One region of the Piscinibacter sp. PDB5-1 genome, then DNA from elsewhere that is predicted to be linked to it. Evidence: predicted binding sites of a transcription regulator. Region 1 holds the regulator's gene; the other holds the start of a gene.

Evidence for each region. Region 1 encodes FNR, which switches genes on or off when oxygen is low (the NO sensors DNR and NnrR bind a similar motif). Its sites were predicted from a motif close to TTGATNNNNATCAA; they were not measured.
Region 2: AC1KAT_RS05755 (DUF2249 domain-containing protein) is a predicted target of FNR. The motif match lies at 2,373-2,386, and genes of this name have one in related genera.

What each region holds. Positions count from the first base shown of each region.
Region 1 covers NZ_JBWVZL010000003.1:62,153-68,326, reverse strand. Annotated here, with positions in the region: gene AC1KAT_RS13210 (sulfite exporter TauE/SafE family protein) at 1-515, opposite strand, end outside; gene hemN (oxygen-independent coproporphyrinogen III oxidase) at 524-1,933, opposite strand; gene fnr (fumarate/nitrate reduction transcriptional regulator Fnr) at 2,032-2,814, shown strand; gene AC1KAT_RS13195 (cation diffusion facilitator family transporter) at 2,818-3,774, opposite strand; gene AC1KAT_RS13190 (hypothetical protein) at 3,785-4,270, opposite strand; gene AC1KAT_RS13185 (B12-binding domain-containing radical SAM protein) at 4,288-6,174, opposite strand, start outside.
Region 2 covers NZ_JBWVZL010000001.1:1,277,975-1,284,148, forward strand. Annotated here, with positions in the region: gene AC1KAT_RS05740 (NnrS family protein) at 1-100, shown strand, start outside; gene AC1KAT_RS05745 (hypothetical protein) at 125-319, opposite strand; gene AC1KAT_RS05750 (sensor histidine kinase) at 445-2,307, opposite strand; gene AC1KAT_RS05755 (DUF2249 domain-containing protein) at 2,501-2,794, shown strand; gene ubiU (ubiquinone anaerobic biosynthesis protein UbiU) at 2,796-3,815, shown strand; gene AC1KAT_RS05765 (U32 family peptidase) at 3,854-4,777, shown strand; gene ubiT (ubiquinone anaerobic biosynthesis accessory factor UbiT) at 4,774-5,229, shown strand; gene AC1KAT_RS05775 (ribonucleoside triphosphate reductase) at 5,273-6,174, shown strand, end outside.

The DNA of each region.
Region 1 (6,174 bases):
CTCACCGCCGAGCCGAGCGCGAAGGCTGCCATCACGAAGGCGCCCTGCCAGGCTTGCGGGCTCAGCGACGCGACCATCAACGCCGAATACAGCAGGCCGCAAGGCAGCAGCGCCCACAGCGCGCCGGCGGCGAGCGGCAGCCGGTCGGGGTCGATGTGCAAGGTGCGGATGCGGATCACCTGCCACGCGCGGTGCGCGGCGCGGTCGAGCCAGGCCGGCTGGCGGCCGAGCCACAAGAGGCTCAGCCCCAGCACGACCAGCGCCACATGCAGCATGGCCCAGAAGGGCTTGAGCACGGTCAGGTGCGAGGCGCCCCAGGCCAGCACACCCGCCGACGATGCCACCAGCGCGCCGGCCAGCGCATAGCCTGCGATGCGCCCGGCCTGAAAGCGCAGCAGGCGCTTCTTGGTGCAGCCGATGCCGCCGGTGGCTGCGCCGCACATGGCCACGCAATGCGGCCCACCGGCAAAGCCCATCAGCAAGGCGGTGGCGACGAGGCCGAGCCACAGGTCCATGGGGGCGTTCAGATGATGCGAGAGAAGCGCGCGCGGTCGCGTTCGGCCTGCAGGTGCTTGTCGAACACCATCGCCACCGCGCGCACGAAGTACCAGCCGGTCGGCGTGACGCGCAGGCCGTCGTCTTCGATGCTCACGAGGCCTTGCTCGGCCAGCGGGCGCAGGCGGTCCATCTCGGCGGCGAAGTAGCGGCGAAAGTCCACCAGGTGCGCCGACTCGATCGACTCGAACACGAGGTGACCCTGGCACATGAGGGCCATGATGACCGCGCGGCGGATCAGGTCGTCGCGGTCGAGCGCCAGCCCGCGCACGATGGGAAAGCGCCGGTGGCGCAGCGCGTCGTAGTACTCGGGCAGCGTCTTGGCGTTCTGGCTGTAGGTCGCGCCCACCCGGCCGATGGCCGACACACCCAGCGCCACGAGGTCGCAGTCGGGCTGCGTGCTGTAGCCCTGGAAGTTGCGGTGCAGCCGCCCTTGCCGCTTGGCCACGGCGAGCGCGTCGTCGTGCAGCGCGAAGTGGTCCATGCCGATGTAGTCGTAGCCCCGCGTGCCGAACACGTCGATGGCCGCAGCCAGCATTGCCACCTTGTCGGGGGGCGGCGGCAGCTCGGCCGGCGTGATGCGCCGCTGTGGCTTGAAGCGCTCGGGCAGGTGCGCGTAGGCATAGAGCGCGATGCGGTCGGGCCGCAAGTCGCTCACCTGCTGCAGCGTGCGCGCGAACGACTCGCGGGTCTGGCGCGGCAGGCCGTAGATCAGATCGACGTTGATGGAGTCGAAGCCGATGCGCCGCGCGGCGGACATCAGCGCCTCGACCTGCTCGCGTGGCTGCACGCGGTGCACGGCCTGTTGCACGGCGGGGTCGAAATCTTGCACGCCCAGGCTGATGCGGTTGAAGCCCAGGGCGGCGAGCTTTTCCAGGCGCTCGGGCGTCACGGTGCGCGGGTCCACCTCGATCGAGTATTCACCGCCCGGCACGAGCTTGAAGACGGCCTGGATGCTGCGCATCAACTGCTCCAGCTCGGCGTCGCTCAGGAAGGTCGGCGTGCCGCCCCCGAAATGCAGCTGCGCCACCGGCGTTCCGTGACCCAGCACGGCGGCGTGCAGATTCAGTTCGACCTGGAGTGCTTCCAGGTATTCGGTCGCGCGCTCGTGGTGCTTGGTGATGACCTTGTTGCACGCGCAGTAGTAGCAGACCGACTCGCAAAACGGAATGTGCACGTACAGCGACAGCGGCGGCCGCGCCCCGCCCGTTGCCCCGATGCCGGCCGCCCGGCGCGCCAGCGCGTCGCGGTAGTGGGCGTCGGTGAAGGCCTCGACGAAGCGGTCGGCCGTCGGGTAGGACGTGTAACGCGGGCCTGGCACGTCGAAGCGCTGCAGGGTCTCGCACGAGATGGGGGCGGGGGCAACCACGGGTGTCATGGCGTCACTGTGGCGCCCCCCTCGGCCTGTGGCCTTGATCTGGCTCAAGGGCGTGTGACGGCCGCCGCGCAGAATGAAACCGTTACTTGAGGCCCCTCATGCTGCACGACCCTGCCGACGCCCCCACCATCGCCATCCAGCCCGCAGACGCCCCGCTCTGCGCCACCCGGCGCGAAGCCCTGAAGGTGGCCTGCTCCAGCTGCAACCTGCGCGAACTGTGCCTGCCGCTGGGCTTGACGCAGGTGGACGCCGAACGGCTCGACACGCTGGTCGCCAACCGCCGCACCGTCAAGCGCGGCAGCGCCCTCTTCCACGCCGGCGAAGCCTTCGAGGCGCTGTACGCCGTGCGCACCGGCTTCTTCAAGACCTGCGTGTCGAACGAAGAAGGCCAGAGCCAGGTCACCGGCTTCCAGATGGCCGGCGAGCTGATGGGGCTCGACGCCATCAGCCACGACCGCCACACCTGCGACGCCATCGCGCTCGAAGACTCGCAGGTTTGCGTGATCCCGTACGGGCAACTCGAAACGCTGTCGCGCGAGTTCACCGAGTTGCAGCACGCCTTCCACAAGATCATGAGCCGCGAGATCGTGCGCGACCACGGCGTGATGCTGCTGCTGGGCAGCATGCGGGCCGAAGAGCGGCTCGCCGCCTTTCTGCTCAACCTGACGCAGCGGCTGCACGCGCGCGGCTTCTCGCACACCGCGCTCGTCTTGCGCATGACGCGGCAAGAGATCGGTAGCTACCTCGGGCTCAAGCTCGAAACGGTGAGCCGCACGTTCTCGAAGTTCCAGGAAGACGGCCTGCTCGAAGTGCGCCACCGCCACGTGCGCGTGCTCAACGAAGACGGGCTGCGCACGCTGGTGAACGGCGGCAGCGCCTGAGCTTCAGTCTCTCAGCGCGACCGGCGCCTCGTGGTCGGCGTCGGGCCGGCGCCACGGGTCCACATGCGTCATGAGGTTGAGCACGCGGTGGCGCTGCATCACGCGGCGGCGGGCTTCCACGGCAATGTCGTGACCGGCCTCGACACTGAGCGCGGCATCGACCGCGAGGTGCGCATCGACCAGCAGCATGTCGCCCATCTTGCGCGTGCGCACGTCGTGCACGTTGCGCACCCCGGGGGTTTCGACCAGGGTCTGGCGGATGGCCTGCACCTCGTCGTCGTCGGCCGAGCGGTCCATCAGGTCGTCGAGCGCCGCCCAGCCGAACTGCCAGCCCATGCGCAGCACCATCGCGCCGACGATGAAGGCCGCGATCGGGTCGAGGATGGGGTAGCCCAGCAGGTTGCCGCCGATGCCCAGCGCCACCACCAGCGACGAGGCCGCGTCTGAACGCGAGTGCCAGGCGTTGGCCATCAGCATGCTCGACTTGACGCGCCGGGCGACGCGCATCAGGTAGCGGTACAGGCCTTCTTTCGACACCAGGGCCAAGAGCGCCACCCACAGCGCGGCCGGGTGCACGGCCGACACCGAGGCCGGCGCCACGAGCTTGTCGTAGGCCGACATCAGCATGCCCGCACCCACGCCGAGCAGCAGCAGGCCCAGCACCAGCGAGGCGGCCGTCTCGAAGCGCTGGTGGCCGTAGGGGTGCTCGGCGTCGGCGTCCTTGCGGCCGTGGTGGCTGGCGAAGAGCACCACGAAGTCCGAGGCCAGGTCCGACAGCGAATGAATGCCGTCGGCCACCAGCGCCTGCGACTTCGCCATCACGCCGACGACGATCTGCACCACGGTGAGCACCACGTTGACCGCGACGCTGACCCAGGTGCTGCGCGACGCGGCCCGCGCCCGCGCGTCGAGGCTCAGCGCTTCGTCTTCGGGGTCGTCGAGCGGAACGGGGGTACGCATGGGCCCGGACTCACACCTTGCCGAAGCCGCCTTCGACCCACGCGGCGGCGCGGTCGGCACTCAGCTTGAAATCGGCCCTCACGCGCTGCTGGGCCACGCGCTCGCCGAAGGCGTCGTGCGCCGCCAGCACGGCATGCGGGTCGTCGTCGTCGGGCACGATGTCGAGCGTGACGCGAAAGCGTGCCTCACCGGCATCGACCTGCAGCTCTTTGTGCAGCCGCGCATGCAACTGCTGCTCGTGGCGCCGGATCACCTCGGCCGCCGTCTTCACCAGCGTGTTGAACGCGGCCGTGTCGAGCGGCTTGGGGTTCTTCTTGTCGCGGCCCATGGTCCAGGGGCCGACCAGCGCCGGCTCGGCCTGGCCGTCGAGCAGCATCTCGACCGCCCAGCCATCGTCTTCTTCGTTCTTGACGACGCGGGCCGTCCAGCCGTTGTCGCGCCAGAGGCGGTCTTGCTTGATGGTGTCGTCGTCGGCGAGGGGTGTGGTGTCGGTCATGGCATGTGAAAGGGTGATCAGCCGGCCGTGGCGAGCGCCCGCGCGATGCGGTGGCGCGGCACGGTGGTCTTGGGCACGCGAGCGTTGAACCACGCGCGCACGTCTTCGTCGAGGCCGATGCCGTGCATGTAGTTGTAGATGGCCTTCTTCAACGCCACGCCCAGCGCGTCGTGATCGACGCCGGTCGGGTCGATGAAAGCCACGTCGTTCTTGGCGAAGGGCGAAGGCGGCAGCGGCACGAGCCGGATGCCGTACTCGTCGGGGTTCTGGCCGACCGGCGAGTGCACGGTGCAGGCGAACCGGTGAAAGAAGCCCGATTGAATGCAGCCGGCCTCGAAGAGCTGGCGCACGTGTTCGAGCGCGTCCACGGTGTCTTGCACCGTCTGGGTCGGAAAGCCGTACATCAGGTACGCATGCACGAGGATGCCGGCGTCGGCGAAGGCCTTGGTCACGCGCGCCACCTGCTCGACCGACACGCCCTTCTTCATTAGCTTGAGCAAGCGGTCTGACGCGACTTCTAGCCCGCCCGAGATGGCGATGCAGCCGCTGTCGGCCATTTGCTGGCAAAGCTCGGGGGTGAAGCTCTTCTCGAAGCGCACGTTGCCCCACCACGAGATCGAGGTCTGCCGGCGCTGCAGCTCGGCCGACAGCGCCTTCAGCGACTTCGGGGGCGCCGCTTCATCGACGAAGTGGAAGCCGGTCTGCCCGGTCTCGCGCACGATGGCCTCGATGCGATCGACCAGGGTCTCGGCGCTCGCCGCGTCGTAGCGCGAGATGTAGTCGAGGCTGACGTCGCAGAAGCTGCACTTCTTCCAGTAGCAGCCGTGGGCCACGGTGAGCTTGTTCCAGCGCCCGTCGGACCACAGCCGGTGCATGGGGTTGAGCATGTCCAGCAGCGAGAGGTACTTGTCCAGCGGCAGGCCGTCCCAGGTGGGCGTGCCCACGTCGCTGAAGGGCACGTCGGCCTCGCCGATGTCGATGTAGCGCACGGCGCCGTCATCACTGCGGACAAAGCTGCGCGACAGCCGCTGCTGCGAGCGCTTGCCGCGAAAGTGTTCGATCAGGCTCAGCACCGGGCGCTCGCCCGAGTCGAGCGTCACCGCGTCGAAGTGGTCGAAGACGCGCGGCTCGGCCAGCTCGCGCAGCTCGGTGTTGACGAAGCCGCCGCCGAGCACGGTCTTGATGTGCGGGTGCTGCGCCTTGATGGCCTGCGCGATGCGAAAGGCGCCGTACACCGCGCCCGGAAAGGGCACCGACACCAGCACCACGTCGGGCCGGTGGCGTTCGATGGCGGCCAGCGTCAGGCGCTGCAGCGTGCGGTCCACCAGGTTGAGCGGCGCGGCCAGTGCGTCGGCCAGCGGGTCGAAGCTCGGCTGGCTCATCGCCAGCGACTCGGCGTAGCGCACGAACTCGAAGCGCGGGTCCACCACCTCGCGCACGATGTCGGCCAGGTCGTTCAGGTACAGCGTGGCCAGATGCCGGGCGCGGTCTTGCAGGCCCAGCGCGCCGAAGGCCCAGGCCAGCGGGTCGCCGCCCTCGGGCTCGTCCGGGTCCACGTACACGTCGAGCGATGCGAAGCGCGGGCCCTCGGGCAGAAAGAAGCGGGTGTTGATGCGGTGCGCCAGCGTCGAGTCGCGGCCCTGCAAGAAGGCGATGGTCGGCGGCAGTGTGGCGGCGTAGCGGTCGAACAGCTCGTCGAAGGCGCGCGCGGCGACGCTGCGCTTGGCGGGCGGCGTCTCAAGGACCAGCGCCCGCACCTCGCGCAGCCCGGCGGGCGACAGCAGTTCGAGCACCAGCGCGAGGGCCAGGTCTTCCTGCACCGCGTGCAGCCCGCGCGAGCGCAGAAAGCCGGTGAGGTAGGCGGTCGAGGGGTACGGCGTGTTGAGCTGCGTCATCGGCGGGAT
Region 2 (6,174 bases), on a different contig from region 1:
GTTGCCTGCGGCCCTGGCCTGGGGCGCGGCCTGCACCGTGTGGGCCCTGCGCCATGGCGGGTGGCTGGGGCGCGCGCGGGTGGACGGGCGCGCGGGCTGAGCACGCGCCCCACGCGAGGACCGCTCAGCGGTGCCGGTGATGCCGGTGGTGGTGCCCGTCGATGATGACCGTGGGCGCCTGCGGTTCGCTGTAGCGGTGGCCGTGCCCATGGCCGTGCCCGCGGTGGTGGCCCCCATAGGGCAGCACCACGCAGCCGGCGGCGGCCGCGCCAACGATCAACAGCACGCCAAGGCGCAGAACCCGTTGAAGTGATTTCACGTCATGTCTCCTGAGGGTGAAGGCAGACGGTTCAACGGTGTGCCGCAGCGCACGTTGACGCTCGTTCAGCGCCCGCAGGTAAAGCCTTTGTAAAGTTCATCGGCGCGCGGGCGCCCGACCGTGGCTCAGGCCTCGGCGCCGACCTCGGGTGAGTCCGTCGCGGCGGCGCCCCGGCTGGCCTGCGGCACGCTGAAGCTGAACTCGGCGCCTTCGCCAGGCCGGCTGTGCGCGCGGACCTGCCCCCCGTGCCGCTCGACGATGCGCTTGACGATGGCCAGTCCAAGGCCGGTGCCCGGGTAACGCGCATCGTTGACCAGGCGCGAGAAGGCCGTGAACAACTGGTGCGCGCGCGAGGCATCGAAGCCGATGCCGTTGTCCGTCACGCGGTAGCTCAGCGTGTGCCCGTCACCACCGCCGCTCACATGCACCCTGGGGTGCGCGGCCGCGCGCGAGAACTTCATTGCATTGCCGATGAGGTTGCCCATGACCTCGCCCATGAGAACGGCATCGCCCTGCAGCGGCGGCAGGGCGTCGATCGACACCTCGCCTGTGTAGCCGAGTGCCGCACGCTGGCGCCGCGCCGCTTCGGTGGCCAGCTCGGTCATGTCGATGTGTGCCGACTTCAGCGGCTGCGTTTCGCTCGACATCAACGCGCCCAGCGCGTCGATCACGTCGGCCACGTGGCGGCACTCGCGGGTGGCCGCTTGCAGGGCACGCTCGCGGTCCACCACGGCACTCGATGCCGACAGCTCCAGCAGCTGGCCGATGCTCAACACCGGGGCGCGCACGTCGTGCGTGATCACGCGCGTCAGCCCCGACAGCTCGGCGTTGCGAAGCTCCAGTTCGGCGGTGCGGTCTTTCACGCGCCTTTCGAGTTGATTCGTGAGGGCGGTGAGGTCTTGCTCGCGTTGGCGCAGCTGGCCGACGAGCCGCGTCAGCGCGTTGGCCAGCTTCGAGGCCTCGTCGCTGCCGGTGGCGTCGTCGGTGTTCGCTTCGGCGAGGGCGGCCGCGCGGCGCAAGGGGTCGAGCAAGCGCCCGGCCGCCCACCACAGGCAGCCCATCAGCAGCACAGCCGCAGCCACGCCGGCCATCCATGACTGGGACACCAACGCCCGCGCGGGCGCCCCCACGATGGCCTCGGGCTGACGCACCACCACTGTCCATCCCAGGCCGGTGTAGTCACGGAAACCCGCGCGCTTCACGGCGGCGGTGAGGTAACGCTTGCCGTTCGACCAAGTCACCACCTGGGCCGACCCGTTGGCCAGGCCGGCCAGGCCGCTGGGCAGCTGTTCGGTCTGCCCGGGCAGCAGCCGCAGGTTGGCCCCCTCGGCGTTGTAGATGAACATCTCGATGCCCTCGCGCGCCTGCAAGGTCTCGTTCACCTGCGCGTGCAATTCTTCGGCCCATTCCCAGTGCAGGTGCGCCCCCAGCACCCCCACCGTGCGCTGCTCGACGACCACTGGCGCGGCCACGTCGATCAGGCGCGGCGGCCCTTCGTCGTTGGGGTCCTTGGCAATGAAGGGCTTGAGCAGCTTGGCGTCGTGCACGTCCAGCACGGACGGCCCCTCGCGGCCGCGCCGCCACCAATCGCGCGCACTGACATTGGTGCCTTCGAGGATGCGGCCCGAGGCCGTCTTCACGGTGCCCTGCGCGTCGGTGAGGCCGATCCACGCGTAGTGCGGGTAGGTGCTTTTGAGCTGGTCGATGTCGGCTTGCCGCAAGCCGGTCACCGGCAGCGCGCGGATCGAAGCCGCGAGGTTCGACACCTCGCGCAGCCGTTCATACAGGCCGAAGTCGAGCCCACTGGCCAGGCGCAAGGCGGTGTCGGTGAGTCGCTTCGAATGCAGCTCCATCGCGTGCTGCTGGACCCAGCCCCCGGCCACGTGCCCGAGGGTGCCGAAGATCAGCAGCACCAGGGCCGCCACCGTGAGGCTCAGCTTGACCCGCATCGAGCGGGACACCACGCGCAGGTGAAGGCGGATCGGCATGGGCAGGGCGCAGGCAACGGTCGGGCGTGCCACCAGGGACGACCACCGAAGGCTACGCGGGAAGCTTGCCCTCGATCAACTGGGCCTTTCTTGGCGGCCGCGGGGCGAACACGTTTCTTGAACTTGTTCAAGGCGTGTGCAGGGGGCGCTGCGTAGTCTGAGCCCCGCTGATTCACCGCTTTGAAAGACACCCATGACCGCTTCCACCGCCCAGATCGACGTGCGCCAGATCCCCCCGCCGCAACGCCACGCGTTCATCTTCTCGACCTTCGAGTCGCTGCCGGCGGGCAGCGGCTTCGAACTGCTCAACGACCACGACCCGGTGCCGCTGTACCGCCAGTTCGAGGCACGGCACCTGGGCCGGTTCGACTGGACCTACCTCGAGACCGGCCCCGCGCAGTGGCGCGTGCGCATCGGCAAGCTGGCCGAAGGCACCGCGGCCGGTCAACCCGGCGAATGCTGCGGCTGCGCCTGCCGGGGTGCCTGAGGTGAGCGACGCGCTGCGCCCACGCAAGCCACAGCTGGTGTGCCCGGCCGGCTCGCCGCGCGCGCTGCGCCTGGCGGTGGATGCCGGCGCCGACGCGGTGTACCTCGGCTTCAAGGACGCCACCAACGCCCGCGACTTCAGCGGCCTCAACTTCGACGATGCGCAACTGCGCGAAGGCGTGCGCTACGCCCATGCACGCGGCCGCGAGGTGCTGCTGGCGCTGAACACCTTTGCCGATGCGTGCGACACGACGCCCTGGCAACGCGCGGTGGACCGCGCCGCCGCCGCGCAGGTCGATGCGCTGATCGTGGCCGACGTGGGCGTGATGGCCTACGCGCGCGCGCATCACCCCACGCTGCGCCTGCACCTGTCGGTGCAGGCCTCGGCCACCACCGGCGAGGCGATCGAGTTCTACCGCGAGCGCTACGGCATTCGCCGTGCGGTGCTGCCGCGCGTGTTGACGCTGTCGCAGGTGCAGCACGTCGCGCGCCACACCGAGGCCGAGGTCGAGGTGTTCGGCTTCGGCAGCCTGTGCGTGATGGTTGAGGGCCGCTGCGCGCTGTCGTCGTTTGCCACCGGGCAGTCACCCAACACGGCCGGCGTGTGTTCACCCCCCAAGGCCGTGCGCTGGGAAGACGGCCCCGACGGCGTGAGCGCGCGCCTGGGCGGTGTGCTGATCGACCGCTACGCCGCGGGTGAGCCGCGCGGCTACCCCACGCTGTGCAAGGGCCGCTTCGTCGTCAACGGCACGCGCGACTACGCGCTCGAAGAACCCACCAGCCTCAACACCCTGGCCCTGCTGCCGCAACTGGCGCAGGCGGGCGTGGCCGCCATCAAGATCGAAGGCCGCCAGCGCAGCCCGGCCTATGTGGCCGAGGTGACGCGCGTGTGGCGCGCCGCGCTCGACCAACTCGACACCGACACGCGCTACGCGGTGCAACCCGGCTGGAACGCATCGCTAGCGCGTTGGGCCGAAGGCCAGCAGCACACGCTGGGCGCGTATGAAAGGCCTTGGCGATGAACACCGCACAGCCCGCGATGGGCCTCAGGACCGACCTCATGACCGGCTTCACGATCGGCCCGCTGCAATACGCCTGGCCGCGCAGCACCACGCTGCAGTTCTATGCCGACATGGCCGATGGCCCGGCCGACACCGTGGTGCTCGGCGAGGTGGTGTGCGCACGCCGCCACGAAGTGAAGCTGGCCGACTGGCTGGCGCTCGCCCGCGAGCTGGCCACCGCCGGCAAGACCGTCGTGCTGGCCACGCAGAGCCTGGTGGCGGGCGAGGCCGAGTTGCGCGCGTTGCGACGGGTGTGCGAGCAGCACGAGTTCATGGTCGAGGCGGGCGATGCCTCGGCGCTGGGCGTGCTGGCACGGCGCGATGCGCCCGCCGCGCCGCCCTTCGTGATCGGCCCGCACGTGAATGTGTACAACCGCGCGGCCTTGGAAGAGCTGGCCTCGTTGGGCGCTGCGCGCTGGGTGCCGCCACTCGAACTGTCCCTCGACGCGGTGGGCCGCATCAACCCGGCGCACGAGCGCGTGGCGGGTGCGGCCGGGCCGCTGGTGACCGAGGTGTTCGCCTTCGGCCGCATGCCGCTGGCGTTTTCGGCCCGCTGCTTCACGGCGCGCCACCACCGCTTGAAGAAGGACGAATGCGCCTTCCGCTGCTACGACGACACCGACGGCCTGCTGCTCAGCACCGAAGAAGGCCAGCCCTTCCTGGTGCTCAACGGCATCCAGACGCAGTCGGCCGCGGTGCACTGCCTGCTCGATGCGCGGGCCGCACTCACGGTGGCCGGCGTGCAGCGCCTGCGGCTGTCGCCCTGCAGCCAGGGCTTCGCTGAAGTGGTGGCGCTGTTCGACGCGGTGTTCAACCACGGCGCCGATGCCGACGAGGCCATGGCCGCGCTGGATGCATTCCCCCTGCCCGGCGCGCGGGCCAATGGCTTCGCCCACCGCCGCGCAGGCCTGGAGCTGGCATGAGCCCCGCCCCCACCCCTGCCGCCGCCTCACAGACCCCGTCTTGGGCGCGGCCGTTCACCGACCGCCTGCGCCGCGTGGTGCAGCGCCTGCCGGTGCAGCCGCCCTCGTTCGTCGCCGCCCGCGCGCTCGACGCGCTGCTCTGGCCCCGCCTCGACGCCGACCAGCGCGTGCTGCTCGCCGGCCGCTGCGTCGAGATCGGCCTCATCGAACCCGGCCTGCGCGTGCGCCTGCGCATGGGGCCGCGTGGCTTCTCGGTGCCACCGGCGCACGAGCCACCGGTGGTGCGCATCCGCGCGCGCGTGGCCGCCTTGCACGCGCTCTTGCGCGGCGAGCAAGACGCCGACCGCCTGTTCTTCGAGCAGGCCCTGCTGATGGAAGGCGACACCGAGTTCGCGCTCGCCATCAAGAACACGCTCGATGCGATCGGCCCGCTGTGGCCCGGTCGCGCATGAGTGCCCTGCCCCTTCACCGCCCCCTCATCAAGGACACCCCCGCATGACCGCCTCTCTGCCCAGCCACGTGCTCAAGCGGCATGGCCGCCTCGCCCCCTTCGACGCCCTCAAGATCGTCAGCGCGCTGCGGCGTGCCGGCACCGCCAGCGGCGAGTTCGGCGACGCCGAGGCCCAGCGCCTCACCGACGAGGCCGTGCTGCCACGCGTGCGCGCAATGACCACGCCGCTGCCGCACATCGAGCAGATTCAAGACGCGGTCGAGGCCGCGCTCTTCGAGGCCGGCCACCGCCACACGTTGCGCGCCTACGCCGTCTACCGCGAGCAGCACCGGCAGTTGCGCGACGCACGCCAGTCGCTGGTGGACGTGCAGGCCGCGATGGATGAATACCTGCAGCAACGCGACTGGCGCATCAACGCCAACGCGAACCAGGGCTGGTCACTGGGCGGCTTGATCTTGAACGTGTCGGGCAAGGTGGTCGCCAACTACTGGCTCGACCACGTGTACCCGCCCGAGGTGGGCCGTGCGCACCGCCAGGCCGACCTGCACATCCACGACCTCGACATGCTCAGCGGCTACTGCGCCGGCTGGTCGCTGCGCACGCTGCTGCACGAGGGGCTGAACGGCGTGCCGGGCAAGGTCGAGGCCGGCCCGCCCAAGCACCTGTCGAGCGCGGTCGGCCAGATCGTCAACTTCCTCGGCACGCTGCAAAACGAATGGGCCGGCGCGCAGGCCTTCAGCAGCTTCGACACCTACCTCGCGCCCTTCGTGCGCAAAGACGCGATGAGCTACGCGCAGGTGCGCCAGTGCATCCAGGAGCTGATCTACAACCTCAACGTGCCCTCGCGCTGGGGCACGCAAACGCCCTTCACCAACCTCACCTTCGACTGGACCTGCCCCGAAGACCTGCGCGAACAGGTGCCGGTGATCGCCGGTGTCGAGATGCC